Pelagicoccus sp. SDUM812003: one gene and its partner. Each later gene encodes a partner of the first gene's protein in a complex. Links are inferred from orthologs where the notes say so. Each region holds a gene or a part of one and is shown in the gene's direction. Other genes may lie near its edges. The genes, in order: QEH54_RS19120 and smc.

Region 1 (15,901 bases):
TCGCGCCTCACGACGCAACCCACCAAACCTCCAGTCACACCGTCTCAGTCATCATGCGCGAAGTCGCCTTGAACAAGGAAGCCCGGATGCATCGTCTGCAAAACCAGCGACGCATCACCTACTCGCTTATCGAGAGAGCCCGCACCTTGCTGGCGCCAGGCAAACCCTTCAGCCGCGAGCTCCACGAGCTCTTCCGCTCCCAAGGGAAATTCGGCTCCAAGGATCGTCGCCTCTACCGCGAGCTCATCTACACCTACCTGCGCTACCTGCCTTGGCTCGACCCGATCTACAAGGACCAGTCCGCGTTCATGAACGCCCTGATCTGTCTCGCCGCGCCTACGGAGGAAGTCAGCTCGCTGTATCCAACGCTTCCTGACAAAAGGCCGCCCGAGCTCCCGGAAGGGAAACGCCACAAGGTTTTGAAACGCGAAGACCACCAGCTGATGGAGCTGTTGCCGGACTGGTTTGCCAACCACTGCAAGCGGCACGTATCCATCCGCTCCTTGCTCCCGCTGATTTCTCGTCCGCCGCTCTGGCTGCGCATCCAGCGCGATCCTGAGGAGACCGTGCTGGACCAGCTGCGAAAAGCCCCTCCTAACGCAGAAATCGCCCAGCAGATCGCCCCTCATCCGGAGGTCCCTAACTGCTTGCACGCTCCCGCCGACTTCAAACTGACCGAGCTACCGGTCTACCTGAACGGCATGGTGGAGATCCAGGACATCAGCTCCCAGATCCTGCTCAACCTGATTCCCTCGCCCGTTCGCGGGAATTGGCTCGACGCCTGCGCCGGAGCCGGAGGCAAAACCCTGCAGCTGGCCAAGCTGCTAAAACCCTACGGCAAAGTGGACGCCTACGAGCCGAGAGCCTCCGCCGTGCGAGAGCTGTCGGCTCGGGTGAAGCGCTCCGAGCTGAGCAACATCACGCTGCTCGATCGCCGTCCCAGCTCCGGCCAGTACGACGGCGTTCTGGTGGACGCTCCCTGCAGCGGCTCGGGCACTTGGCGCCGGCATCCCTACCTCATGCGGCAAACCCGCGAGCGCGACGTTTTCGACTACGCGGAAAAGCAGTTCACCATCCTAAAAAGCTATGCCCCCCTGGTGAAAACTGGCGGATTGCTGGTCTACTGCACCTGCTCGCTCAGTCGTTTCGAAAACGAGGCGGTGACGGAGCGGTTTCTCAAAGCCAGCTCCGAGTACGAGCACCAGCCCCTGCCCAGCCAGTTCGGACTGCAGGATCACGGGCTCGGCATCACCGTGTATCCCGAGGACTTCAATGGCGACGGCCTCTACGTCGCCTGCCTCAAGAGAGTCCGCTAGCCAGGCCCGCCTCGCTTTTCGCCGCAAGGCGCCGCTTTGTGAACAATTTCGCATTGCCAGCGGCTCGTCGCCAGACGTGAATTCAGCCCGTGGAAGCGGATACCGACCCAAGAATAAAGCTCTCTGTCTTCGAAGGCCCCCTGGACCTTCTGCTTTTCCTTATCCGCAAGCACGAGATCGACGTCTACGACATTCCCATCGAGCTGGTGCTCGACCAGTACCTGGCGGTGATCAACAGCATGCAGCAGGTCAAGCTGGAGGTGGCAGGCGACTTCTTCGTCATGGCCGCCACCCTGATGGAGATCAAAAGCCGGCTGCTCCTGCCGAAACAGAAACGGGCCGCCTCCACCGAAGACGACGAGGACGACGATATCGATCCGCGCTGGGAGTTGGTTCACCAGCTTCTCGAATACAAGAAGTTCAAGGAAGCCGCCGACACTCTGGACAAGCTTTCCGACCGAGCCGCCCTCTTCAAGGAGCGCGACTACGCCTCGATCAACAAGCAGGAGACGCCAGTTCGCCCACTCAAGCCGGAGGACAAGATCTCCGTCTGGAACTCCTACAACATCGTGCTGCGCCGACTCACCGAAAAGCTGGTCATCGGCGAGATCAAGGACGACGCGGTCACGGTGGTGGACCAGATGGAATTGCTGATCGAAAAGATCAAAACCACCCGCGAGTTCACCTTCACCTCCCTCTTCGACGGACCGATCAGCCTCAAGATCCTGGTCGTCACCTTCATCGCCATCCTGGAGCTCACTCGCCTGAAGCGCCTCAAGGTGCAGCAGGACGCGGCCTTCAGCGACTTCATCGTGACCGGCCTGGAAGGGGGCGAGACGCTCAGCTTCGAGGACGAAAAGGTTCTTGATCAGCTTCCGGGTTGAGTCAGGCTCAGTGCCTAGTGAGAGACCAAAGACCTACACAAGCGCACTTGCTCGGTATAGGCCTCGACAATCAGGATGGTCACAAACGCATCACCAGAGCAGAGGAGTTTTCCATCGTTGGCGGTTCACAGGAAACCCACGAGAAAATGACCGAGACGGTGGTCAAGACCTTCGAGGATATGAAACGGGCAGGAAAACAGTTGAACAACATCGAGCAGAAGCACCTCGCGGAGCTCATCGAAAAGAACCGTCCCAAGGACTAGCAGTCCCGGGTGGCGCCCACGCCGCCCCATCCCCCCGCATGAACCGCCTCTCCGACAATCGTCCCCCTAGCCAGTCGCGCCTCACCATCGAGGACGCCCACGGACGTCAGGCGACAGAGATCGACGGCGGCAAACGGGGCGAGACGCTCATTGCAGCCGACGCGGAGGGGAATTCGTTGACTTTGCTCGAGGAGTACGCCGCCAGGCGAAACAAGCGACCCGTGAGGGCGGAATTAGCATTCAGCCTCTTCTGCGCCACCGCTTCGCTTGCATTTGCGGCGCTAATCTATTTTAAAACGCTCTAATCATGGCAGACATCATCAACCTGAACGAACAAAGCTTCAACGACGCGATCGCCAAGGCGAGCGGCCCTGTCCTCGTGGATTTCTGGGCTCCTTGGTGCGGCCCCTGCAAGGCCATCGCCCCATTGCTCGAGGAAATAGCCGGCGAACTGGACGGCAAAGCGGCCATCACCAAAGTGAACGTCGATGAAAACAGCGCCATCGCTGCCAAGTTCAATGTGCGCGCCATACCGACCTTGATCCTCTTCAAGGATGGCGAACAGGTTGAGCAGATCGTAGGCATGGTCGGCAAGGACGACCTCAAGTCGAAGATCGAATCCCACATCTAAAGCGTCGCCGCCGGACGGCCACCCACTTTCAAAACGAAGCCCTCGATCGCCAGACCGAGGGCTTTTTGTTTGGGCATGACGCCTCCGCAAGGAGAGAGCGCCCCAAGCTACTCCACCGTCTGATCCATGGGCATGCCGAGCTTTTCGAACATATCGCGGCGCCCCGCCTTGTCCGCCTCCAGAATCCGGTGAGCGTACTGGGCCACGTCCTTGGCCACCTTGCGCGGCACCACGATCACTCCGTCGCCATCGGCCACCACCACGTCTCCCGGCATGACGAGCACGCCACCGACCACGATGGGGCGGTTGATGGACTCGATTTCGTTGCGCCCGGGTCGAATGCCTCGCCCCTTCTTGCGCAAGTAAAGCGGCACTTCCTGCATGGCGATCTCGTCGGTGTCACGCGAGGTCGCATCCGTCACCACTCCGACCGCGCCGAGCGACTTCCAGAGTAGGATGTTGTAGGAGCCGATCGACCCCACGTCAGCGGTTTCCACATCGTCCAGCACCACCACCGAACCGGGAAACAGGTGATCCGCGAAGGGCTCGGAGGAATACTGGTTGTAGAAGTTTCCCACCCATGCATCGAAATCCTCGCCCGGCTCCGGTCCGGCCCGCCGCTGCGTGGGCACATAGCGAGCGGTCACCGCGATGCCGCGAAACACATGCTTGAGGGTTTCGTGGTCCACCCAGTCCGGGTGGATGGCCGGATCCACCAGCCCCGTGTCCGCCAAGCCCACGAAATCCATGCCGTCGGAAACGTCCGCCACCCGCAGCCCTTGGTAGAGCTGCAGGATCGCGTCGTTCTCCTCCTGGGTATAGGTCCGAGTCTCGATATAGTTTTGCGGTTGGCCTTTCGTGTCGTCCTGAGAAAACGCGGGCGTCGTCGCCGCGCAGAGTGAGGCTGTCGCCAAAACAAGAATGCGTTTGTCGATCATAGTCGGGGTGTCCTTCGGTTTTTGGGGTTTCGTTGCGCCGCCCGCAGAGACGAGCGGCAGTCGCCAAGGTTGAAAAAAAGACAGCGCATCGCAGCGATTCTTCAAACCTTGTGAATATATCTCAAGGGATTTGAGATTGACTAGCCTAGCGCCCTTACGCGTAGTTTGCCTACCCCCTTTTAGCTCACCCTTAAGAGAATCGCTATGTCATCCCCGCAGACCCCGTCACCGTCCTCCAAGGGCAGCGAAAACGTGTCCTTTTCCTCAAAAGTCATCTACGGACTCGGATCCGGCAACGACATGTGGGGGAACTGGCTCTACCCGACCTTCGCCTGGACCGTCTTCAACATGTATCTCGGACTTCCGGGCAAGATGGTCAGCCTAGCCCTCACCATGCGTCTGGTCTGGGACATTTTCACCGATCCCTTCTTCGGTTGGTGGTCCGACAACACTCGAACGCGCTTCGGACGGCGCCGACCCTTCATCCTGATCGGCTCCATCCTCTCCGGCGTCACCTTCCCGCTGCTCTTCACGGTGGGAGACGGCTGGTCGGACACCGCCTACTTCGCCTGGATGATCGTATCGTCCATGCTTTTTATGACCATGGTCAGCTGCTACAACGTGCCTTATCAAAGCCTGGGCAACGAGCTGAGCCCGGACTACAGGGAACGCACCTCCATCTACGCGTTTCGCGGCAGCATCCAGAAGATCATGGAGGTGGGCATGTTTCTGGCCCCAGCCTTCGCCACCGCTCTGGCCTGGGAAAACGCTCGCCTGAGCGACGTGCCCGCTCGTCTGGGCGGCTTGATCTCCGGCGGCTTCCAATGGACCGGCGAGCTGCTTGCCGCATTGTTTTCCGGAAACGGCGACACCCTGCTTAGACTCGCTGAAATGCCCTTTGGCATGCGCTCCGGCACCGGCGAGGAAAACGTGAACGTGGTGCTGGGAGCCCAAGTCTACACCTCCATCCTTGGCGGCATCATGATCGTCATCGGCTGCGCGCTCTACTTCGGATTGAAGGAGCGCTACTACGACAAGCTTGTACAGAGCGCCCCCAGCAAGGTCCGCATCACCGAAACCCTGGGCGAAGTGCTCAAGTGCAAGCCCTTTCGAGTGCAGCTTTCCATGGGCCTCGCCTACTCGCTCGGCCTGAGCATGGTGGGCACGCTCGGCCTCTACGCCACGGTCTACTACGTGAGCGCCGGCAACCTGACCGAAGGCAACTTGTGGAACTTTCGCATGGGTCTCTCGAACATGTTCTTCGGCTTCCTCGGCCCGGTGATCTTCGGCGGCCTGATCGGCCGTTGGCTCGACAAGCGAAACACCATTCTCATCATCCAGGCCTGCGCCGTGGCGGTCTTCACCGCTACCTGGTGGCTGTACAGTCCCGAGGTCAAGTGGCTGCAGCTCTTCGCCTCCGGCCTCATCGCCTTCACTCAGGCCGCCTTCTGGATGATGTACGGCTCCATCGGAGCGGACGTCATCGACTACGACGAACTGCAAAGCGGCAAACGTCGCGAAGGGGCCTTCACCGCTTGCGGCACCTACGTCATGAAAATCGGCATGGTGCTGGGCACCTTCATCACCGGCTTCGTGCTGGACTGGACCGGTTTCGACGCCGAACTCGGCGGCGACCAGGACCCGAGCGCCATCTTCTGGATACGCTTCCTTTTCGCCGCGGTGCCCATCGCAGGCATCGTCGTGTCCTTCATCATGATCGTCAGCTTCCCGCTCAGCCGGGAAAAGATGCGAGAAATCCGCCAGCAGCTGGAAGCCCGACGCGGAGCGGTCTAGCCGACTGCGGATCCGATAGCCGCTTTCCTGCGGAAGGCGGCTACCCTATCGATTCATCCTAGAAAAAAACGGACGACCATTGGAGGCCGCCCGTTTTTGTCCTAAATTTCCTGATACGTATCGAAGAGCGACCTAGCTCGAATCGACTCCTTGACCGCTTTCAAGCTGGTCTTGTCACGAGGCGACACGCGTATCGATCGGGTCTCGCCGGGCAGCAGATGGATGAAGTTGTCGGAGTAGCGGGCGGCGATGCCCTTGAGCTCCAGCCAGGTCCAAAGCGATGGCTTGCTGGCCGATAGCGTCACCTCGAAGGAACCGCCATCTGACTTCTTCACTTTGCAGGAAAGCTTCGGGTCCTGCAGCTTGAGGTGCTTGGGCCGAGCCAGCGTGACGAGGTTTTCGCTCACCACCTCACCGTCCTGGCTGAGGAAAAGCTTCACCAGCAATCCGCGCTCGCCATGCTCCTTGACCAGCTTCGCCAACGAAAGCGTTTTCACCGTTTTGGAGGCGTTCGCGGGCACCCGCAGCGCCTTGGACCCCGACTCCAGCTCGTCGCCGCTGAGATCGACCACCTTCCATGCCACGGTGGCTTTGGCCCTCTGAAGCTGATCGCTGACCACATGGATCTCCACATTCTTCGTATCCAGATCCTCAACACCGGTGACCAGCAGCGGAGCGAAGAAATCGCGAGCGGCGTAGTGCAAGGCTTTCCATTTTCCGAAATAGTCCAGCGAAGACCAGCTCGCCACCTGCCAGCAGTCGTTGAGCTGCCAATACAAGGCGCCCATGCAGCGCGGCTTGTTCATGCGCCAGTGCTCAACGGCGTACTTGATAGCCAACCCCTGCAGAATCTGCGTCAACCAGACCGTGTTTTCAAAGCCGACCGGCAAGCGAAACCAGCTAAGCATGTAGTCGATGATGGCGCTGTTGCCGATCGGGCTGCGCTGGTGATGCTCCATCACGAAGGAGGTGACGTTGCGCTCTTCCGGCTCCGTATAGGTCTCGATGGTGCTGGGCTCGGGAAAGCTCTGAAATCCGAACTCGCTGCAGAAGCGGTGAAACGCGGTGCGATACCACTCGAAAGGTCGACGCCCGTGCCAGACCTTCCAAAGGTGGGCGTCTCCACAATCTGGATTCTGCGAGTACTTTCGATCGCCCACCGGAGAATGCTCGCTAGATGGCCAATACGCCCGCTGGTTGTCGTTCTGCTTCACCACCTTGCCGATGATGCGATCAAAAAGGTTGATATACTCGTCCCAAGGCATTTGCCCTGGCTCGTCCCCCAGAATGGGCGGGATGTGCTCCAGCTCGTTGTTGCCGCACCAGAGAGCGACGCTGGCATGGTGACGAAGCCGACGCACCTGCTGGCCGATTTCCACCTTCACGTTCGCCACCCAATCGTCGTCGAATCCTGGATACGCGGCGCAAGCGAACATGAAGTCCTGCCACACGCAGATGCCCAGCTCGTCGCAATCGTCGTAGAAGGCGTCGCGCTCGTACTTTCCGCCGCCCCAGACGCGGACCATGTTCATGTTCGCGTCGCGGGCCGACTCCAGCAAGGAGCGGTTGCGCTCGTCGGTTCCCCAAACGTCGAACTGGTCGGATGGGATCCAATTGGCGCCCTTGGCGAAAAAGCGGTGCCCATTGGCCTGAAAGCAGAACGATTCTCCCCACTGGTCCTTTTCGCGCACCAAGGTTAGTTCGCGGATACCGATGCGCTTGACCTCACGATCGAGCACCGCTCCGGATTCGTCCACCAGCTCGACCGAAACTGTGTACAGCGGCTGCTCGCCCAAGCCGTTGGGCCACCAAAGCTGCGGATTCCTGATCGTCATCTCGAGCGCCGCACGCTTGCGAGCGACCGACGACTGAGCAGTGGCCACGACATCGCCATCCTTGGAAATCTCCACCCGGGCCAACAGTTTCGAACGCTTCACCACGCTGCAGGAAACATCCACCGATACCGTGGCCTTCTTGAAGCTTTGGGAAAGCGTCTGCGAGACGCGCGTATCCTCGATCCTCGCCGTATTTACGGATCGGATACCGATGGAACGCCAGATTCCCATGGTCACGATCATGGGTCCCCAGTCCCAGCCGTAGTTGCTCTGCTCCTTGCGCACCCACTGTCCTCCTTCGAGGCGATGATGGCCGATCCCGGTCTGCCAGAGGAAGCGCTCCTCCTGCTTCCGCCGGCCGTAGGGCATCGGCGAGCGCAGCGTCACGCTGATGCTATTCTCCCCCTCGCGCAAGAGGGCCTTCACATCGAACTCCCACTGGCGAAACATGTTGTCGGTCTCCGCCAGCTTCCGGCCATTGATGTGGATTTCCGCAAAGGTGTCCAAGCCCTGGCAAACCAGCTCCAAACGCTCGCTTCGCAAAAACGCCGGCGACAGCTCGAAGCTACGCGTGTAGGTCCAGTTCTCCTCCCCCACCCACTGCACTTGCGTCTCGTTGTCCCGGAAATAGGGATCTGGAATCAGGTTTTCGCGGCGCAGGTCGGCATGAACGCAGCCCGGGACCACGGCAGAGATTTCGATCTTCTTCGGCCCTTTGAGGGTCCAGTTTCCATCGAGAGAGAACGTTTCAGACATAGACGGTTGTGTTGTGTAGGTTGCTTCGTTCGGACTTGGCTTCACGACGCTGCGCAAATCCCCAAAATGCTCCAGAACTTAATTCATCGGAGTTTTAGCGTAAAACATGCGTTTCATGCAGGCCCAAAAAAGCGCTCCCTTAAGAGGAGCGCTCGGTCGCGCGGCGGCGGGACCCTGCGGCTAGTCCGCCAGGGCTTTCTCCACCAGGCGTCGCTCCGCTTCGCCCAGTTCCAGAGCCAAGGCCGCTTCGCGCCCCTTGTCGCTCATCTTGGCCCAGCTCTTCTTCAAGATGCCGATCATCTTCTCTTCGTCGGTCTTGGTTTTGAAGGCGGCGAACTGCTTTTCCAGAAACACTAGGCAGAGGGCGTCCTCCATGGTCTGGCAATCGGGATCGCTCTTGAGATTCTTCTTCAGATTCAGGTCGCTGACGGCCTGGATGGTCTTCTGGTCGTAGCCGACCTCCTCCAGGATGGAAGCGGTCTTCCGAGCGTGAAACTTCTTGAGATCGCTGCGCCACTTCAGGTAGCCCGCCCGGTCGCGCGGGTAGTCCTCGCGCGGGATCATCCAGCGGCAAATGTGCTGTCCGCGGGCCGCCAGCATGAGCGTCTCCGAAGCCTCAGGATCGAGGGTGAGCACCCAGCGCGTGAGCTGCACGCTGAAATAGAGCTCGAAGCCCACGTTGCGCCCGCCCAGCGTAGCCCGGTTGCGATCATTGTCGTTCTGCAGGTCGATCTCGCCAATCGCTGTTAAAAACCGTGTCTCGTCCGAAACGCGGCCCAGTTGCTCGCGCAGCAATTGATGATCGAAAGTTCGTTCCATGGGCCAGAAACATAGCGTGAGCCAAGCTCGAATCAATCTCTCGTTTCGTCGCCGATCGCAAATTCTCCCCAATCCCGCCATATGGAGCCACTTGCCTCCAAGGGTGAATCGCGTTCGCCAAATCTCCCCGCTAAGCCACCCGGGCGCGGGGCCGTTCACGGGCAGCGGCGCCAGACCCTAATCCTTTTCCCCAGCTCACGCTCAAGGCCGCGGATCCGCTTTCAAGCTTCCCTTCGGCGACGGCGGATTTAACAATCCGTTTACATTCACAAGACTTTTACAGTCTCGGCAACCCGCATCCCAATCGACGCATGTTCTCCAAACCGATCCGTACCGCCACCCTCGCTCTCGGCCTCGCCGCTAGCCTCATCTCCACCGCGATCGCTGGCCCGCAGCTGATGCAGGGTCCCATGCTCGGTCACGTCACTCCAGACTCCGCGCGCATCTGGGCTCGCGTGGCAGGCGACGCGGAATTCACCGTGCAGTACAGCAAGAGCGCCAATTTCGAAAACGCCAAGACCACCGCTCCGGTGCGAGCCAGCGAAGAAAACGACTTTTGCGTGGAAGCGATCATCGAGGACCTCGAGCCTAGCTCCTTCTACTACTATCAAGTTCTGGTCGACGGCCAGCCCCTGAGCTCGGCTCGCGAAAAGGAGGGATACCCCTTTCTGACGGCGCCTTCCGAGGAAATGCCGGTTCGCTTTTCCATCGCCTTCGGCGCCGGAGCGAAAACCGAGATCGACGGCATGCAAGCCATCTGGCTCCAGGTGCAAAACGCTCGGCCGCACCTCTTCTTCTGGCTCGGCGACAATGAATCCGCCGAAGGCCTCAGCCCTGCCTTCCAGGCCGAGCAATACCGAAAGCAGCGCGGCATCCCCTTCCTGCAGCCGCTTCTGCGCTCCATCCCGCAGCTGGCGACCTGGGACGGAGCCGGTCGCAGCGAGCCGAAGTCTCTCGACGTCTTCCGACGCTACTGGGCCAACCCCTCCTATGGAACCAGCGAAACGCCGGGCTCCTTCTTCAAGCACAGCTACGGCGGCGTGGACTTCTTCGTGCTCGATACCTACAGCTTCCGCAAGCAAGGCCAGCGCCCCACGTTGCTTGGCCAAGAGCAGCTCGATTGGGTGAAGGACGAGCTCTCACGCAGCGAAGCCCCCTTCAAGGTCCTGCTCAGCAGCAGCAGCTGGACGGACATCAAGGAGAGCAGCGCCTCCACTTGGATGGCCTTTCCGCAGGAGCGAAACGAGCTGCTGAGCTACATCAAGAGCGAGGAAATACCAGGCGTGATGCTCATCTCCGGCGACAACGATCAGGCGGAAGTGAAAGCCATACCCATGTCGGACGTCGGTGGATACGATCTCTACGAACTGGTCTCCAGCCCCTTGGCGCAGGATCCTACCGCCAGCTTCGACGCTCAGGATCCGTCCACCATCACCATTCACGAGCCCTATTCCGCTACCATGAACTTCGGATTGCTGACCTTCGACATGACGCAGCAGGACCCGCAGATGTCGTTCGAGATCATAAACGTATTCGGCGAAAGCGTCTTCCCGACACTCGAGGTGCAGGCGAGCGAACTCACCAACGGAACCGCTTCCTGGCAGACCAAGGTGGACGATCCACAAGCCTTCGCCTACGCTGACGAAGCACCCGCCGCTCCCTCCGAAGCGACCATCCGCTAGGCAAAAGGCAGGGCGTGGCCGCCGAGCCACGCCGCCGCTGCCCGATCAAAAAAAAGGCTCGACGCCCCCGACTCCAGAGAACGGAAACAGGGCGCCCTCCGCCTATTCGACTGGCCCGATCACCAGCTCCACCCGATTCTCCTCCGAGAAGTAACGCTTTGCGAAATCCTGTAGGGAATCGATCGATACAGCGTCGATGCGATCCCCATAGTTCCGCCAATCGTTTATCGGCAGGCCGTAGACCGCGTCCAGCACCGCCTGGCTGGCGCAGGAGGAGTTGGTCTGCATGCTCATGCGCTTAGCCGCCTTGAGACGCTTCTTGCAGCGGGCAAGCTCGTCCTCCGCTACCCGCCCTTCCGATACGCGCTTCACCTCTCGGTCCAGTTCCGCGATAACCTCCTGGTAGCGTTCCGGGGCCGTGCCTGCGTAAAAATAGAACATGGTCGTATTCAGTCCAACGATACGCGAAGAGCGAACGAAGTAGGCTAGGCTTAGCTTTTCGCGTACTCGATCAAACAGCTCGCTGGACATCCCGGAGAACAATTCGTCCGCGACCTCCGAGATGAAATAGTCGACTCCCTTGAGTCCCGGGGCCGGGTAGGCATGGAAAACGATCGCTTGCTGGCGATCCATCGAAACCCGGTGGACTCCCGGCTGGGCCGGCTTTTCGAAAACGAATTGAGGCGTGACCAGGCTGCCTTCAGCGAACTTCTCGATCAATGCAGCCATCTGAGGCTTCAATGTCTCCGTCGTGAAGTCGCCCGAAACCGCTATGGAGAGATTTCCGCTCACTACGACGCTACGCCAAAACGCCTTCACGTCTTCCAAGGTTATGGACGCCACCGTATCCAAACTTCCACTTCCCCCGATACGCAAAGGATGCTCGCCGAAGAAACGGCGACGCAGCTCCTCGCGGCCGCAGGTCACGATGTCGTCCAGATTCTCCTTCAGCCCAGCAAGGTGCGATTGCTTTTCGATCTCGAAGACCTCCTCGTCGAAGCTCGGTCGCAGCAGCGCTTCCTCCAGGAGGTCGAGCGCCAGCGGCAGGTCCGTAGACAGGACTTCCAGAGCGAAACCGAAGCTGTTGTTTCCCGAAAACTCGTAAAACGTGCCGCCAGCTCCCTCGATCGCTTCCGCGACCTCCAAGGCGCTGCGCTTGGCGGTGTCCTTGGTCATCATGGTGGAGAGCAAGGCGGAGAGGCCTTGCTTGTCTCGCGGCTCGAACAGCGATCCCGCCTGCAGGGCGACCCGGATGTGCACGCTGGGCAGACGGCGATTCTCTCGCGTCAGCAAGGCGCATCCATTGGGAAACCGCGTTTCCTCGAAATCCCAAACCGGGCTGTCGGCTTGCAGAGCGTCGTCTTCCTTGGCCTGCTCGCTCTTGGGATTCAGCGTCACAACAGTCAGGCGATCCCAGCGTATCCAAGTCTTGAGCACGCGAGCCAAGTCCTCGGCAGTGACCTCTCCAATGCGTTTCAGGTAGTTTTTGGCGTAGCCAAGATCTCCCACCACCACTTCGGCCGCGCCGAGACGAGCCGCTTGACCGCTGACCGTCTTGCGCGAATTCACTTCGTTGACCAGTAGCTGGCGTCGAACCTTCGCTACGATTTCCTCGGAGAAGGAATCGACATCGAGGCGTTCGACGTAGCGACGCAGCTCCTTCAACGCCGCGTCGCGCTTGTCGGGGTCGCACAGGAGCGAAACGTAGAAAACGCCAACCGAACCCGGCGTCCAGTTCGAGACGTCGACATTGTGGACCAGCTGCGTCTCCTCGCGCAGATGCTGGTAGAGCAAGGAGCTGTCGCCGCTCCCCAAAGCCACCGACAGAGCGTCCAAGGCCGGCGTGTCCGCATGCGTCAAACCGGGCACTTGAAATCCCATGGCCACGCGAGAGATCTGCACGTCCTCGTAAAGGTCGCGACGTCGCTCCGCCAGCTGCAGAGGCTCGTCCGGCAGATAGATGGTGGGCAGAGGCTTGCGGGCGAAGGGTCCGAACCACTTCTCGACGCTGCGGCGCATCTCAGCCAAGTCGAAATCGCCCGTGACCACCACCACGGCATTGTTCGGCGCGTAGCGGGCGTTGTAGTAGTCGAGCAGATCCTGGCGGGTGATGCGATTGAAGACGTCCTTGTATCCGATAATCGGGTACCGATAGTTGTGCTTGTTGAAGGCAGTCTCGAACAGCGTGTGCATGACCTTGCCGTCCGGATCGTCCTCGCCCATGGCGATTTCCCGATTGATCACCTCGCGCTCCTTGTCCACCTCCTCCTCGGGGAAAGAAGAGGAAAACACCGAATCGCTGAGCACGTCGAGAGCCACCTCCACGTTTTCCGAAGGCACGTCGATGTAGTAGACGGTTCGATCGAAGGTGGTGTAGGCATTGATGTAGCCACCCGACTCGTGCACCTCGCGGGCGATCTCCTTGCCCACGCGACGTTCGGCGCCCTTGAAAAGCATGTGCTCCACGAAATGCGAGATTCCGGAGCCGAGGTGCCTGTCCTCGTGCACGCTGCCGGTCTTCACCCAAACCTGCACCGAACAGACCGGCGAGGAGCGATCGGTTTTCAGCAGGGCGGTCAGGCCATTGGGCAAGAGGTAGCGTTCCACCGGCTCCTTCAGAAGCGGGGCGATCAAGGAGCGGCTATCGTCAACAGAGCGGTTTTGCGGAAAATCGGTCATAGATGGGGCCTATGCACGAACGAGAATACGCGTCTCCGCAATGCAAAATCGTTGCCCGCGGCCGCAAATGGCCACCACCGCCCCGCTTGGCTCCCAGCGCTCCGCCGCACGGCGAAGGCGAAACTAGAGCGACTCTAGCTTCCGGTAGCTGGGGCGCTTGAGCCGGCGCTCCTTGGGGGTGAACGGCTTTTCGAATGCGTCCTTGAAGCTGTAGGTGGAAGCGAAGTCCTCTCGCGAATCCTGCTCGTTCTTGCTGAACACGCCGTATTCGATGAGGTTGAAGACCATTTCGCCAAAGTCCTCGCAGCGCTCGATGCCCCAGGAAGTCAGGATGAAATAGGTCATCGGCCCATACTGGTCCAAGGCGTACTCGCGAATGCCTTCCAGCAGCTCCTGTCCGGACACGTGACGCTTCGCCACCTTGGTCACCACCTTGCCCTGACGCTTCCTTTCCTTGTCGATGGTATAGTTGAGGGCCTTCTGCAGAAAAAGGTAGGCGCTCTTTTGATAGCGTGGATCCTCCTTCACTATCAGGCTCACTACCTCGTTAAAATCGTGCTCTTTCATACCAGTGGCTGCAGACCCGCGCGTCAGGCGCGAATTCGTCACCGCAGAGCCCACAAATCCCCGCCTCCCCTGTCAATCTCGCAAAAAGAAAGTTGAGCCCGCAAGTCCGGCAATCATTTTGAGTAACCCTTCGCTCCAACTCGCGTATCACCTGCTGAACTTATCGCTACTCGACCCGTCTCCCCGGGTCTGCCTCCTTTCCTGAATCCTGATGAAAAAAAACGTCACTATCGCCGCTACAATCGTGATTTTGCTCACGGCCTGGATGGTCGTGGGCTCCAGCCTGCAAGGCGAAAGCGCCTCCCAATCAGCCTCCTCGGGAGCGCAGTCCAAACCCTTGCCAACGGTCCGGGTGAGGGACTCAGTAGCCGAGCCTTACGCGGCGGAAATCGTGCTGCGGGGAAAGACGGCTCCCTCCAAGGCCAGCATCCTGCGAGCGGAGATCGGAGCTCAGATCATGGAAATCTCCGCCAAGCGCGGCACCGCGGTGAAGGCCGGCACCCCGCTAGTCAGGCTCGACGCCCAGAATCTTCCCGAACAGCTTGAAGCGGCCGAAAAGCTGGTCTCCCAGCGGGCCCTGGAGCACGAAGCCGCCCAGAAGCTGCAATCCAGCGGCTACCAGTCAGAGACGCGCCTGGCCGAATCCGCCGCCTTGCTGGCCCAGGCAAAAAACCAGCTCGCCTCCACACGAATCGCCTTGGAAAACACCATCATCCGCGCCCCCTACGACGGCGTCTTCAACGAACGACTCGTGCAGGTGGGGGAGTTCGTCGGCGTGGGAGACCCGGTGGCAAGCTTCCTGGCCCTCGACCCCATGATCGTGACGGCGGAGGCGACCGAACTCGAAATCCAGAAGATCGACGAGGACTCACCGGCGGTGGCTCGTTTCAACGGACACCAAATCGAAGGCAGGATCCGCTACCTGTCCATGGCGGCGGACTCCGCGGTGCGCACCTACACCGTGGAGCTGGAGTTTGCCAATCCCGACTACAAGCACCAGGCCGGTCTCACCGCCGACATCGTGGCCACCACCGCCACCCAGATGGCCCACAAGGTCACCCCGGCGATCCTCTTCTTGAGCGCCGATACCGATGGCGAGCTCGGCTTGAAGACGGTGGACGGGGATCAACGCGTGCATTTCTACAAGACCGAGATCATCGGCAGCGCCTCGGATGGAGTCTGGGTGAACGGTCTGCCGGAGGCGGTCAAACTGATCACCGTCGGTCAAGGTTTCGTGCTGCCAGGCGCCAAAGTGAAGGCCGTAGAGGAATCGACCATCAACTAGCCGACTTCCCTCCAAGTCCGCCCGTCAAAACCTTCCATTCGAGAAGACGCACCCGATGATCGAACTCATTCTCAGCCGCAAGCGCACCGTAAACCTGGCCCTCATCTTCATTCTGGCAGCCGGCCTTTTCGCCTACATCCAGATCCCGAAGGAGTCCGACCCGGATATCACCATCCCCACCATCTACGTCTCCATGTACATGGAGGGCGTTTCGCCGGAGGACGCTGAGCGGCTGCTGGTCCGCCCCATGGAACAGGAGCTGGCCAACGTGGAGGGAGTCAAGGAAATGACCGCCACCGCTTCGCAAAACTCCGCTTCGGTCACCCTGGAGTTCGAAGCGGGCTTCGACCCCGACGCGGCCTTGGCCGACGTGCGGGAAAAAGTGGACCTCGCCGGGGCGGAGCTGCCTCAGGCCGCGGAGGAACCGACCGTGCACGAGGTGAACCTCTCCC
Region 2 (13,005 bases), on another replicon or contig:
GAGCGAGATTGATAAAGCGTCGGTAGGTGGAGGAGACCGTCGGCCGATTCGATACCGAGCGCGAACGCTAGGTCCATCAGCAGGCGCGCTTTGGGGCCAATGTTCATATCGGGAGTTGGGAGTTGGGAGTTGGGGGGGGATAAAAGGCAGCGAACCTGGCGGAACCTGCCAGAAAAGTTTTTGCTACAACGTTGTAGCAAAAACTTTTTTGAGGGCGGGACAAGGGGTGGTGGGTGAGGGGTGGTGGTTTATTACCAAAGTTGTTCGCGCCTTGTTCTTCGACTTATTCACATTCGGGATTTGAGATTGTCAGTTCTCGGGGGCGGCTTTCAATTTCCGGCCTTTATGTACCTGAGCGCCCTGAAAGTTAACGGCTTCAAAAGTTTCGCTGATCAAACCCTCCTGAAATTCAACAAGGGCGTCACCGCGGTGGTCGGTCCCAACGGGTGCGGCAAGAGCAACATCGCCGATTCCATTCGCTGGGTTCTCGGGGAGCAGAGCGCCAAAGCCTTGCGTGGGGGCAAGATGCAGGACGTCATCTTTGAGGGCACCGACAAGCGCAAGCCGCTCAACATCTGCGAGGTCTCCATCACCCTGACCGATTGCGAGGAGGAGCTGGGCAGCGACTTCAACGAGGTTGAAATCACCCGCCGCGTGCAGCGTGACGGAGGCAGCAACTACTACATCAACGGCAAGGCCTGTCGCCTGAAGGACATTCAGCGCCTTTTCATGGACACCGGCATCGGTCGCACGTCCTACTCCATCATGGCCCAGGGGCAGATCGACCAGATCCTTTCCTCCAAACCGGAGGAGCGGCGAGCGGTCTTCGAGGAGGCGGCGGGCATTTCCAAGTACAAGGCCCAGCGTCGGGAAACCATGAACAAACTGGCCTCGGTGGAGACCAATCTCGACCGCGTCACCGATGTCATTTCCGAAATCGGTCGTCAGATTGGCAGCCTCAAGCGGCAGGCCATGAAGGCCATTCGCTACAAGAAGGTCAGCCACAAGCTGCGCCACCTCGACATCGGCTACAGCGCTTATCAATACCAGACGCTGAGCTCGTCTCTCGACACTGTGGATCAGTCGTCGCACGAGCTGCAGGAAGAGCTGGAAGGATTGGCTGCGGAACTGGAATCCAAGGAGGGAAGCCTGATCGTCTACAAGGAGGAGCGTCAGACGCTCATCCAGAAGGTGCAGGATTCGCAGCAGTCCGTCTTCGACCTGCGCAGCATGAAGGAACAGGCCAGCAACGCGGCCGATATGGCGAAGATAAAGATCTCCTCGCTTGGCGAGCGCATCGAGCAGGCCAATCAGGACATCGCATCCTACGAATCGCAGATCGCGGAAATCGCGGGAAAGCTCGAAGAGCACAGCGTCGACAAGCAGATGCACATGGACGTGCTGGGCAACTCCGACGAAATCTTCCAGGAGCGAAACCGAGATCTCGAGGAGATCGAGGAGCAGCTGCGTGTAGCGGAATCTCAAATACAGCAGCTACGCGTGCAAGCCCAGGATGCGGAGCGTTCCACCGCTCGCTACCGCGAGCAGCTTTCCGGCATCGAGGTAGAGGCAGGTACCAGCCGCAACCGCTTGATGCGTCTCGAGGAAGAGCTCGCGGAGCAAGGCGAAGGCCAGGCTGACGCCGCCCAGTCCCTGGCCGAATTCCAGGAGCGATTGACCGCGACGCGCAATCTCAAGGAGCAGCTGCAGCTCGATCTGGAGCAAGCTCGCGACAACGTATCTGCGCAGCGCGACGCGTTTAAGTCGGCCCAAATTCGTATCCAGGAAGTGGATCGTTCCGTTGCCCAAAAAACCGCTCGGGTGAAGCTGCTACAGCAGTTGCAGGAAAAGCTCGAGGGCTATGGCGAAGGCGCCAAAGCCTTGCTGAAGGGAAAGCTTCGCGGTTCGCTAGAGGGAAGAATCTTCAGTCCGCTCGCGTCCGACTTGTCGGTGAAGGATGGATACGGGCAGGCGGTGGAGGCGCTTCTTGGTTCCGCTGTCGAAGCGGTGGTGGTGAGCGATGCCGAAACTGTGGTGGAAATCTTCCAGCAGCTGGTAGAGGGCAAGATCGGCCGCGTATGCGTGCAGCTGCAGTCGAGCGAATCACCCGAATCGGCCAGTGAATCCTTGCCCGAGTGGCTCAAGCCTGCCAGCGCTTTCGTTTCTCTCAGCGAGGATCCCAGTCACGATTCGCTGAAGGCGGTCTTGGCCTCCAGCTACATCGTGGAGGACATGTCGGGCTTTCTGAAATGGCGCGAGGCGAATCCAAGTTTCCGTTTCCTGCAAGTCGCCTCCAAGAAAGGCGAGACCATGGATGCGCGCGGCTTAGTGACCGGCGGCTACAAGAAGGCGAAGAACAGCAGCATCCTGCAGCGTGAGATGGAGCTGAAGCAGACGCAGAAGGAGCTGGACGAAGAGCAGAAGGCGCTGCAGTCCGCTCGCGACGAAGCCGAGAAGGTCAACAAGCAGCTGGAAGCGGCGGAGGAAGCCGTTGAGGCCAAGCGCGCCGAAATCGGCGAGGCCAACCACGAGATTTCCGCCCTGCAGGCCGAGGAGCGCAACGCTGAGAAGCTGGTGCAGGAGCAGAAGATGCGCTCGGAGCGACTGGAACGCGAGCGAGCCAGTCTCGAGGAGGTGCTCGCCGCTTCAAACGAGAAGCTCGAGGCGGCCAAGGCCAGGCTTTCCGAGGATCAGCAGCGCTTGGAGAGCAGCCGTCGGCAGCTGGAGGAAATCGAATCGGGGATCGCCGACATTCGCGCCGAGCGCGACGAGAAGCGCGAGGGGCTGAGCCAAGCGAAATTCGACCTGCAGGAGAAGAAGCAGAAGCTCGACATCCTGAACCAGGGCCTGGTGGAGATGGAGCAGCGTCGCAACGAGCTGAACCGCTTGATCGAAACCAAGACCCGCGACATCCAGAACTGGGAGGAGCAAAGCGCCAGCTTTCAGGACGAGATCGACAACGCCGCCCAGCGTAGCGAAGCGGTGGATACGGAGCTCGAAGAGGCCAAGATCCTCGTCAACAAAACCCGTGAATCGCTGGTCGAGGTGGAGGAGAAAGTCGGCGTGCTGGAGAAGGAGCAGAACGCGCTCCGCATCAAGGTGGACGAGCTCAAGAACAACCTCAGCGACCAGAACGTGCAGATCGCGGAGAAGCGCTCTCGCCTGGAGTTCATCCAGGAAGAGATCAGTCGCGAGTACGGCGTGGAGCTGAAAGGCATCGACTGGCAGTGGCAGCTTTGGAAAGCGCGTCAGCCGGTGGAGAATCTGCCCACCCTCGACGACGACAAGGACGACGAAGAGGAGTCCGCTCCCGCCGTTGAATCCGATTCGGACGCCGCGGGCTCGGCGACGGATGAAACGTCAGGCGAATCCCAGACGGAGCAAGCAGAGCCTTCCGAAGCGGAAGCGGTTTCCGAAACGGATCAGGATGCCGCTGATGCGGAGCCGGAGGCGGTGGAGCAGCTTTCCAAGCCGACAGGTCCGACGCCAGAGGAGAGGGAGGAGCTCGAAAAGACCAGCTGGGCGAGTCTGAAGCGAGAGGTCGAAAACCTAAGGAGGCGTATCCAGGGAATGGGTACCGTGAATACGGACGCTATCGCCGAGTACGGCGAGCTGCGCGAGCGCCACGATTTCTTGAAGGGGCAATACGACGACCTCATGTCGTCGAAGGAGAAACTGGTGGCTGCGATCGACGAGATCAATACCAAGTCGCGCGAGCAGTTCTCCGCTACCTTCGCTCAGATCCGCGAGAACTTTAAGCACACCTTCGCCACTTTGTTCCACGGAGGAAAGGCTGATTTGAAGATTATCGAGACGGAAGACATCCTCGATAGCGGCATCGACATCGTCGCTCAACCTCCGGGCACCAAGCTAACTGGATTGAGCCGCTTGTCCGGGGGGCAGCGGACCATGACCGCGGTGGGATTGCTCTTTGCGATCTACATGGTGAAGCCTTCGCCGTTCTGCTTGCTCGACGAGTTGGACGCTCCGCTGGACGAATCGAACATCGGCCGTTTCACCACGCTGCTCAAGCAGTTCACTCAGCAGTCGCAGTTCATCATCATCACCCACAACAAGCGCACCATCGCGGCCGCTCAGGCCATCTACGGCGTGACCATGGAAGAGAAGGGCGTTTCCAAGGTGGTGAGCATGAAGTTCGAGACCGATCACGTCGATCCCGACATGGTGAAACTGCAGCTCGAACAGGCTGTGAGCGCGTAGAGCGAGTTGCGTTCAGCAGGACGCGGCAGCCCAGTGCTCTCGCCCCGCGATTCGTGGAAGCGTCCCTGGCGGACCGTAAGCAGGCGCAAGCGTGGCGGGCGGGGGCGAAACGCGTGCTTATGCCTTCAGCAGCCGTCGGGACAGCAGGATCAGAAATACGAGCGTGAAGGGGATGACGGTTAGGTTCTTGAGCAACAGCTGCATGGGAAGGCTGGAGGCTACGGCGCCAATGAGGAGATTGGCGGCTAGAGCGCCGAAAACGTAGACTGCGGCGTCGGCCAGGTAGTTGCGGACTTCGGAGGAGAGGCGCTCGGCGGCTCGCGAAAAGGCCGCGTTGCTTTCCTGGCGTGGCGTTTGCAGCAGTCGGCGAGCTGTCCGATAGCCGGCGAGCAGCGCCCCGTTTCCGAGAATCACGCAGACCAAGGCCAAACGTCCGACCAGCACCAGGATGTCCAGCGTCCAGGAAAAGGCCGCGGGCCGGCTGGCGAACTGATCCATTTGGTAGTAGCGCAAGCCTGCCGGGATGCTCGCGGCGAGCAGTAGCGGCACGATGTGGCGACCGAAAAAGGCGCAGGCGGCGAGGGCGGTTTTTGGCTTCATGGGCAGGCGCAGTTTTCCTTGCTCGCAAATGGGTTGCAATGATCGAATGGGCGTCGTTTCTTGTTTTTGTAGTCCGATAGCGACTACGCTCGCCACCCTCCTACTGCCCCTTGTTATGTTTCGCTCCCGCGCTCTTGCTCGTCTGGCGCTCGCATGCCAATTTCTGCTTTTGGCGGCGCCTTGCTTTTCTCAGATCCAGATCAAGCCCGTGCCGGGGGGCGTTTGCTCTCTGGACTCGCAAGACGCGTCGCGGCGACGCGTGACCCTTTACGACAGTCGGGATGGCTCGCCGAAGGGCTGGAGCCACATCGCTGAGCATCCCGATCGCTTTCCGCTGGTTAAACTGCCTGCCAGGCGCTACGCGGTGGACGAATCGGCCCTCGTTTCAGCGGATGACTGCCCGCAACGTCAGGTGTTTCGCACGGTGTTGGTCCGCAAGCTCAGCGACTGGGACCAGCAGCATGCGAACGGTATCGAGCCGCTGTTTTACCGGCGACCGATTCGAGTCGGGGACCTGGAGTCGGTGAGCATCGTGGTGAGGTTTCACCGCGAGGGTTCGAGCATCCCGTCCGAGCGAACCCTGCGGGATCACTATGGCGACTTTCTTAGCGAGCGGCAGATCGAGGGGCTGGATCGCGGTCTCGCTTGCCTGGGGCTTTCGTTCCTAGGGGCTGGCTACAACGACCAGAGCGAGGAGTCTCTCAACGCCGTGGCGCTGGTGGCGTTCGATCCCGATACGGACTTTGACAAGTGGCTGCGTGTGACGGTGCCGGTTTCCGCGTTCGTGTTCGGTTTCGAGAAGAACTACGCGTTTCGCGAGGTTGATCGAGCTAGCGTGCTGGAGCGTGAGCTGATCGGGTTTCGCATCAATCCCGAGTCGACCGGCGGAATCGTGGCTCGTAATTATCTCGTCGATACGTGGGATGGATCGCTGCCGGAATTGTACAAGGAGCTGTCCCTATCGCTCGCCTCGATCGAGGCGCGACTTTTCGAGTGAGCGGCGCGATCGCTGGGGCCGCACTCGTCCCTTGACCATCATCGCGTTACAAGCTTGTAACGTTGCTATGATTTCGTGGTTCCAGCGCCTGCTCGGCAAGAGGGAAGCCGACACGGCGGTGATCGGTCGCCGCGGCGAGCGCGAAGCCGAAAAGCTGCTCAAGAAGAAAGGGTATCTGGTTCTGGCCCGAAATTGGCGCAGCGGGCGCGACGAAATCGACTTGATTTGCCTCGATGGCAAGGCGGTGGTCTTCGTGGAGGTGCGGACGCGCACCAAGGGAGCCCTGGTCAGCGGCTACGACTCCATCAACCAGCGCAAGCGCGAAGCGTTGCGCCGGGTTTGCCGCAACTATTTCTCCCAGATGAAACCCAAGCCCATCACCCTGCGCTTCGACGTGGTGGAGCTGGAGCACGAGGAGGGCGCCATCATCGCGAGCCGGCACTTCGAAAATGTGCCTCTGTTTTCCAAGTCGGCCTACCGGTCGAACTGAGGGCTCCTAGGACCGGTAGTACGCGTAAACGGCAGGTTCTTTCACTCGAGAAGCGAATAAGTCTGCCTTCTTGCAGGGCGCCTTATTCGTCCTTTAGAGAAAGGGAATTGAAACGACCTCGCTGTGAGCGTGAAAAATATTCATAGTTGCGGGGTGAAACTCAAATTTCCCTTGATACAATCTTTACATGGTCTCATCGGGCGCCAAAGTCTCGAAGTCCTAATCCACGGCTCGTATACACATCATGTCAAAAGAATCACGACATCCGTTTCTCCAAGGCCTGAGCAAGCATCGCGGCGTGCAGCCGACGATCATCACCATCTTCGGGGCCTCGGGCGACCTCTGCGCTCGCAAGCTGGTGCCAGCTATCTACAACCTGGCCGTCGACAACTTGCTGCCGGCGGATTTCTACCTGATCGGCTACGGCCGCAAGCCCATTCCGGATGAGGAGTTTCGCGAGGTGGCCTCCGATGCGATTTCCAAGTTTTCCCGTCGCTCGCTGAACAAGGAGATTTGGGAGCGCATCGAGAAAAACACCTTCTATTGCTCCGGCGGCTACGACGAAGCGGAAGCCTTCCAGAAGCTGAGCGACAAGATCGCATCCATCGAGAAGGATGCGGGACGCGAGATGCAGAGCGTGTGCTATATCTCCACGCCGCCGTCGGTCTTCGAGCCGATCATCAAGAATCTCGGCGAAGCGGGACTCGCGACCAAGTACCAGAGCAGCGACAAGCATACCAAGGTGGTCATCGAAAAGCCCTTCGGAAAGGACCTCGAATCGGCTCGAAACTTGAACCGCGTGATCCAAGGCGTCTTTCAGGAGCGACAGGTGTATCGAATCGACCACTACCTGGGCAAGGAAACGGTTCAGGACCTCTTGGTGCAGCGCTTCGCCAACTCCATTTTCGAGCCCTTGTGGAATCGCAACTACGTGGACAACGTGCAGATCACGGTGGGCGAATCGCTCGGCGTAGGTACGCGTGGCGGCTACTACGAGCAGAGTGGGGCTACCCGCGACATGATCCAAAACCACACCATGCAGCTGCTGGCTCTCACCGCCATGGAGGCGCCCGCTTCGCTCGATGCCGAATCCATTCGCGATGAAAAAGTTAAACTGCTCAAGGCCATCAAGCCATTGAGACTTGGATACAGCGATAGCGACGTGGTGCGGGCTCAGTATGGCGAGGGTCTTATCGCCGGCGAAAAGGTGCCGGGCTATCGCCAGGAGGAAGGCGTTTCTCCAAAGTCGGAGACCGAGACCTACGCGGCCCTTCGTCTAACCATCAACAACTGGCGTTGGCAGGGAGTGCCGTTCTATCTGCGCTCCGGCAAACGCATGGCCCGTCGCGTCACCGAAATCGCAATACAGTTCAAGCGCCCGCCATCTTCGCTGTTCAGCGAGAACGAGATGTTCAATCTCGCCAACAACGCATTGGTTTTCCAAATCCAGCCTGACGAAGGATCGACTATTTTGCTGAACGGCAAGATCCCTGGTCTGCAGACCCGTACTCAGCCGGTGAAGATGCACTTCCGCTATTCGACCACCTTCGGTTCGAATACGCCGGAAGCCTACGAGCGCTTGGTGCTCGATGCCATGATCGGCGATGGCACGCTCTTCATTCGCGGCGACGAAACGGAAGCGTCCTGGAATTTGATCACTCCCTTGCACGACTTCTGGAAAAGCGAGGGGCAGCGGGGCATCGAAACCTATGCGGCGGGCTCTTGGGGACCCAACGCCTCGGATCGCATGCTTTGGCAGAACAACCACGAATGGCGTCGTCCTTAATCGGCGGATACGACACGAAAGGACGCAGCAATGCCAGCTACCAGTACAGTTTACGATTCCTTGCCCGGTCTATCAGTGCCCATGGAGGACGCCTTGGGCAAACTCTCCGCCATGTGGGCTCCGGTCGATGAGGATGGCAAGAAGCACGAGAGCGAGTATCGCGCCTCGCGTATGAACTTGATCGTGCACATCGGGTTCGAGGCTTCCACCGACGAAGCCAAGGAATTGTTTCAGACGGTGATCAGTTTTTCGCACCGTTTCCCATGTCGCCTCATCTTCCTTTGTCCGCAGCCGGACTCGTGGGAGAGCGAGGCCCGCATGAGCTGCAAGATCTTCTCGGAATGCGTGATCGGTAGCGGATCGGGTGGAATGAACTGCTGCGAAGCGTTGATTCTTGGATACACGCTCAACGATCGCCGCTTTCTCGAGAACCAGGTGTCCATCTTCATCGAGACGGATCTGCCGACCTTCTATTGGCCCACGCGCTTCGGTTCCGCTCAGCTGCTCTCCGACTACCAGTTCTTCTTCAAGCAAGCGAACCGCATCGTTTTCGATTCCGCTCGGGAGACCTTTCTGATCGATCAGGTCGACGTGCCAAAGCCGGAGAAGATTCACGATCTCGCCTTCGCTCGCTTGCTAGCGGTGCGGCAGAGTATCGGCCAGTTTCTCAGCGCCTTTCCGGTGGAGACCATCATCGACGGATTGAAGGAGGTAACGTTGAGCTCCGGACCCGATTTCAAGTGCGAAGGCCGAGCTTTGATGAGCTGGGTAGCGTCCGCGTTGAAGGCTTGCTACGAGTCGCCGGAGGCGGCTGGCAAAGCCTTGCGCTTCGAGCAGCAGGAAGCGCAAGGCGAAAACGCCATGCCCCGCATGAGCTTCATTTACGAAAACGATCACTACTTCACTTTTGACCTAGACCTCGAAAAGGGCGAGTCTCACGTGCAAGCGGATCTGGGAGGTGGGAAGCAGGAGCTCACTACGGGCGCTCGACTGCTCGATGCCGAAACCGCTTTGGCTGAAGCCCTGTTTCACGGATGACAGGTAGGTGCCTGAGATCAAAGGATACGTAAGAACAATATGAATACTTATCAGACGGAATACGGAACCGTGAAGGTCGGGCCGAAGGATGAGCTCTTTCAGGAAGCGCTCGCCCTGGCGTGCGAGCATTTCGAGTCGCTCGAGAAGGAGTACGTCTCCTGGGCCCTCACTGGTGGATCGACCCCCAAGGATTTCTACAAGTGGGTGGTGGAAAACGAATGCTTGCCAGTCGAAACACTCGACCGCGTGCTATGGACGACCAGCGACGAGCGCACCGTTCCGCTGGAAAGCGAAGAAAACAACTTCGGCAATGCGGATCGCTTGATGCTGCGACCGCTGGAAACCATCGAAGATAGCAAGTTCCCTTGGCCGACCGAACTCGAACCGCACGCCGCTGCGGAAGCGTATTCGAAAAAGTGGGACAAGGCCATGGGGAAAGACGCGACCTATGACGTTTGTTTCGTGGGAATGGGCGATGACTGTCACACGCTTTCGCTATTTCCAGGCAGCCCTCTCATCAGCAATCCGGTCGTAGCTAATTTCGCCGCAGTGGAAGTTCCCGGCAAAGGCTGGCGCTTGACGTTGACACCCTACGGACTCGCGAAGTGTGGCACGGTGGTCCTGATGACGCTCGGCGCCGGCAAGGCCGATGCCCTGAAGGCGGTCTTGCAAGGCGACTACGACCCGGTCAACAAGCCTTCGCAAAGCCTGAAGGCGGTAGCGGACCGCGCGTACTGGCTGGTCGACGAAGCGGCCGCGGCGAAGCTGGACCTGTAGGGGGTGTTTTAGCCCACGAATCGTCTGAATCTAGAAGCGAGGCTTGAATGAGCCGCGCTGAAGGGAGCCGTCCGATGACGGCTGAGGGGATCGCGGTGCAAGGTCCTCTTCGAGTGGGCTTACTCCTTATTTCGAGTATCGAAGAGGATGGTGACCGGGCCGTCGTTGCGCAGATCGACTTTCATGTCTGCGGCGAAGATGCCGGTCCGCACGGGCTTGCCGGTGAGCTTCTCCAGCTCCAGGCAGACCGCCTCGTAGTCGGCTTTGCCTTTGGCGGGCGGGGCGGCGTCGTTGAAGCTGGGGCGGTTTCCCTTTTTGTTGCTGGCGATGAGGGTGAATTGACTGACCACGAGAAGCTCGCCGTCGATGTCGGCTAGCGATTGGTTCATCTTTCCCTCCGCGTCCTCGAAAATTCGCAGACCGGCGATCTTGCGGGCCATCCACTTGATGTCTTCCGGCGTATCGTCCTTGTGGATACCGAGCAGCACGAGGAGGCCTTGGCCGATGGAGGAATGGACGACGCCATCGATGGTGACGGAGGCTTGGCTGACGCGTTGAATGACGGCTTTCATGTTGGGAGGTTCTTAGATTGGACCTTTGAGCCTGCGATTTCAGAGGAAGTGGCAACTGAAAACGTGACCATTTCCCGGGCTAATGACGGTTAGTAAAAAATTTGTTAGTAAAGTGTCGACACTGGGGAGGTTAATTGCTGATTTGGTAGCCTGCTTCCTGCGGGACTGATAGATGCCTCCAACTCTTCATCGCCCCTCGGATAAGGGGCTAGCAGTCCGTTTGCGTCTGCTTGCGCTTATCCTGTTCGTCCCCGTGTCTTTGATGCGGGCTCAGGACGATATCGAAATCCTGGATGTTTCGATTCCGGAAGATGAGACCATGCGCATCGATTTCGTGGATCGCGACCAGGTGAACTCGAATTACTCCTTGCTCACGGTGGTCGATCTGAGCGCGTCGATCGCTGCGTGGAGTTTGCTGGAAGACGCGGAGCTGGAAGCGTTTGAGACTTTCTTCCGCTTCGAAGTGGCGCTGGAAGCGGACCCTCAGCGGTTCTTTCGTGTGATCTCGTTCGGCGACGCTAGCGACATCGATGGCGATGGTTTGACCAACACCGAGGAGGAACAGCTCGGGACCAATGTCTACGTGGCGGACACCGACGGTGACGGCTTCAGCGATGGCACGGAGGTGGAGTACGGGACGGATCCACTCGATGCCGAATCGAAGCCGGACATCAGCGTGCTGCCGACGATTTCGTTCAGTTCAGACGACATCGCGAGCTACGACGAGTCTGCCGGTTCGGTCTTTATCGATCTCGTCAGCAGCGATTCCGCCTTCTCGGGAATCGTTCATTATCAGATCTCGACGCTTAGCAGTTTGGATGCGGGAGACCACGCTTCTCTCAGCGGCATTGTGGAATTGGAAAACGGATCTGGCCGCATCGAGCTGATTCTCACCGATGACCAAGTAGTTGAAGACGTCGAGACGGTAGTGGTCGATCTCGTGCCAAGTGAGGCGGGGCTGTACCGACTCGCGTATCCGGAGCGGGCGATCGTGGTGGTGCAGGACAACGACAGCTACTGGGTCATGCGCTTGCTGGACGAGGATGGAAACGAAACATCCATGCGCGCCCTGCTGCAAAGGGGCAGTTCGGGAGCAAGCGGGATTCTGATCGGGTCGGAAGGAGCTGCGGAAGCGAAGGAGTTCGGCGGAAGCCTCGCCGAGGGCGACTGGCCGCTGAATGTGACGTGGACGGAAACGGAGTTTTCCGCTCAGAGCGGACAGATCCCGCTCGGCTCCTCCCTGTTGATCGACGCCGAGCTGCAGCGTCAGTTCAGCTTCGAGGCGACACCCCCTTTAAATGCGGAAGATCCGGAACGGGCCTATTTGATGGAGCGAAATCGCATCATCGGCGAAGTGGTGGAGAAGGTAACTTCGGTCGGCGGCGAGTCCACCTATCTGAATAGCGAGACCCGGCACTTGTTCGTCATGATACGTGCCGCTTCGAGCATCGAAAAGGGAGTGATCCCGGTAGTGGAGGGAGACTGATTTGATGGACGGCAAGCAGCGGAAAAGCGGTTCGTTTGGGATAAGAGCTTTTGTGGCGTTTACGCTTTCGGCCATCGGTTTCGCGAGTGGTTCGCTTTTCGCTCAAGACGCCTACCTAGTAGTGCCGGAATTCGAAAACTCCCTCGAGCTTTCCGACCAGAACAGCACGAGTTCACAAGCGAGCTCAGTCGCCTTTTTCTCCGGTTCATTCGGAGCCTACGCGCCCGCTGGCTCTGCCGATCCTGCGGTCATTCCGACGGCTGCCGACACCGGGTATCAACTCGAGGCGTCCTCTTTCGGCCAAAGTTTGAGCGCCGGCGTTCCGTTTCCCGATTTTGTAGACGAGATCGTAGACGAGGCCCGCGAGCTGCTCTATCCGCCCAGCGACGCCACCCGCGAACAAGTCGAGGGCTCCGATGCCGCGTTCCGCTACAAAGAGCTTTTGTATAACAGCGATGGAGAGGGCGCGGTCTCGCTAGATCCGCAGGTGGTGAACGACGCTTACGGGGCCGCCGAGCGTGCCCGAGCGCGGGATGCCTTGGCTCTCGTTTCCCAAGCCCTTAAACACGCTCCAACCGACGTGCCTTTGCGTCACTCCGTATTGGATATCTACTACGATCTGGCGCTTGCGGAGATGCAATCCGTGAAGCAGGATTACGCATCGGTCGCCGAGGTGCGTCTGGGATTTCGGGCGGTGCCCGACGACGGGTTCATCATCGACGAGGAGATTTCCGTTTATCGGAGTGTACTCGATAAGCTCAGCGTCTCGCTCGATTCCTATGGCGAGCTGTTCAGCAATCATTTTGGAAACGTGGTAGCGGATATCGACGCATCGGCCCCTGCTGGCATTCCGTTTGGGGCTTATCTGTTCGTCGAGGAGCAGCCTTATCGCAATCAGTACGCAGCTAGCTACGCGGATTCCTCTGGCCGTCAGGTGGTGCCGGAATATGATCCGGAAACGGAAGAGGTCGTGGCCTCGCAGGACGAGCGTATCCTCTTCAGTGGATACAAAGATTACGTTATGGTCGCTACGCTCTT

What was found.
Region 2: the proteins of QEH54_RS19120 (region 1) and smc are in contact, whole or in part, in a crystal structure (PDB 3ZGX), measured with the Bacillus subtilis proteins. The link is inferred for Pelagicoccus sp. SDUM812003 from one-to-one orthologs.

What each region holds. Positions count from the first base shown.
Region 1 is NZ_JARXHY010000017.1:22,950-38,850, reverse strand. Bases 474-3,302 are described here. They hold QEH54_RS19120 (segregation/condensation protein A), read left to right. Parts: upstream 474-1,405; coding sequence 1,406-2,200; downstream 2,201-3,302. Other genes in these bases: QEH54_RS19100 (hypothetical protein), read right to left, coding at 3,202-3,302; trxA (thioredoxin), read left to right, coding at 2,771-3,094; QEH54_RS19110 (hypothetical protein), read left to right, coding at 2,502-2,768; QEH54_RS19115 (hypothetical protein), read left to right, coding at 2,248-2,463; QEH54_RS19125 (RsmB/NOP family class I SAM-dependent RNA methyltransferase), read left to right, coding at 474-1,316. In the rest of the region: more of QEH54_RS19125, read left to right, coding at 54-473; more of QEH54_RS19100, read right to left, coding at 3,303-4,032; QEH54_RS19095 (MFS transporter), read left to right, coding at 4,237-5,826; QEH54_RS19090 (glycoside hydrolase family 2 protein), read right to left, coding at 5,928-8,417; QEH54_RS19085 (DUF4202 domain-containing protein), read right to left, coding at 8,598-9,236; QEH54_RS19080 (alkaline phosphatase D family protein), read left to right, coding at 9,548-10,918; QEH54_RS19075 (pitrilysin family protein), read right to left, coding at 11,021-13,597; QEH54_RS19070 (Minf_1886 family protein), read right to left, coding at 13,721-14,164; QEH54_RS19065 (efflux RND transporter periplasmic adaptor subunit), read left to right, coding at 14,376-15,449; QEH54_RS19060 (efflux RND transporter permease subunit), read left to right, coding at 15,505-15,901. UniProt on the Bacillus subtilis protein: Participates in chromosomal partition during cell division. May act via the formation of a condensin-like complex containing Smc and ScpB that pull DNA away from mid-cell into both cell halves.
Region 2 is NZ_JARXHY010000003.1:161,227-174,231, forward strand. The notes cover bases 1-4,421. They hold smc (chromosome segregation protein SMC), read left to right. Parts: upstream 1-345; coding sequence 346-4,221; downstream 4,222-4,421. Other genes in these bases: QEH54_RS05090 (hypothetical protein), read right to left, coding at 1-107; QEH54_RS05100 (hypothetical protein), read right to left, coding at 4,339-4,421. Outside these bases: more of QEH54_RS05100, read right to left, coding at 4,422-4,821; QEH54_RS05105 (hypothetical protein), read left to right, coding at 4,937-5,818; QEH54_RS05110 (YraN family protein), read left to right, coding at 5,886-6,308; zwf (glucose-6-phosphate dehydrogenase), read left to right, coding at 6,553-8,094; QEH54_RS05120 (hypothetical protein), read left to right, coding at 8,125-9,132; QEH54_RS05125 (6-phosphogluconolactonase), read left to right, coding at 9,172-9,909; dtd (D-aminoacyl-tRNA deacylase), read right to left, coding at 10,029-10,481; QEH54_RS05135 (thrombospondin type 3 repeat-containing protein), read left to right, coding at 10,654-11,967; QEH54_RS05140 (hypothetical protein), read left to right, coding at 12,020-13,005. UniProt on the Bacillus subtilis protein: Required for chromosome condensation and partitioning.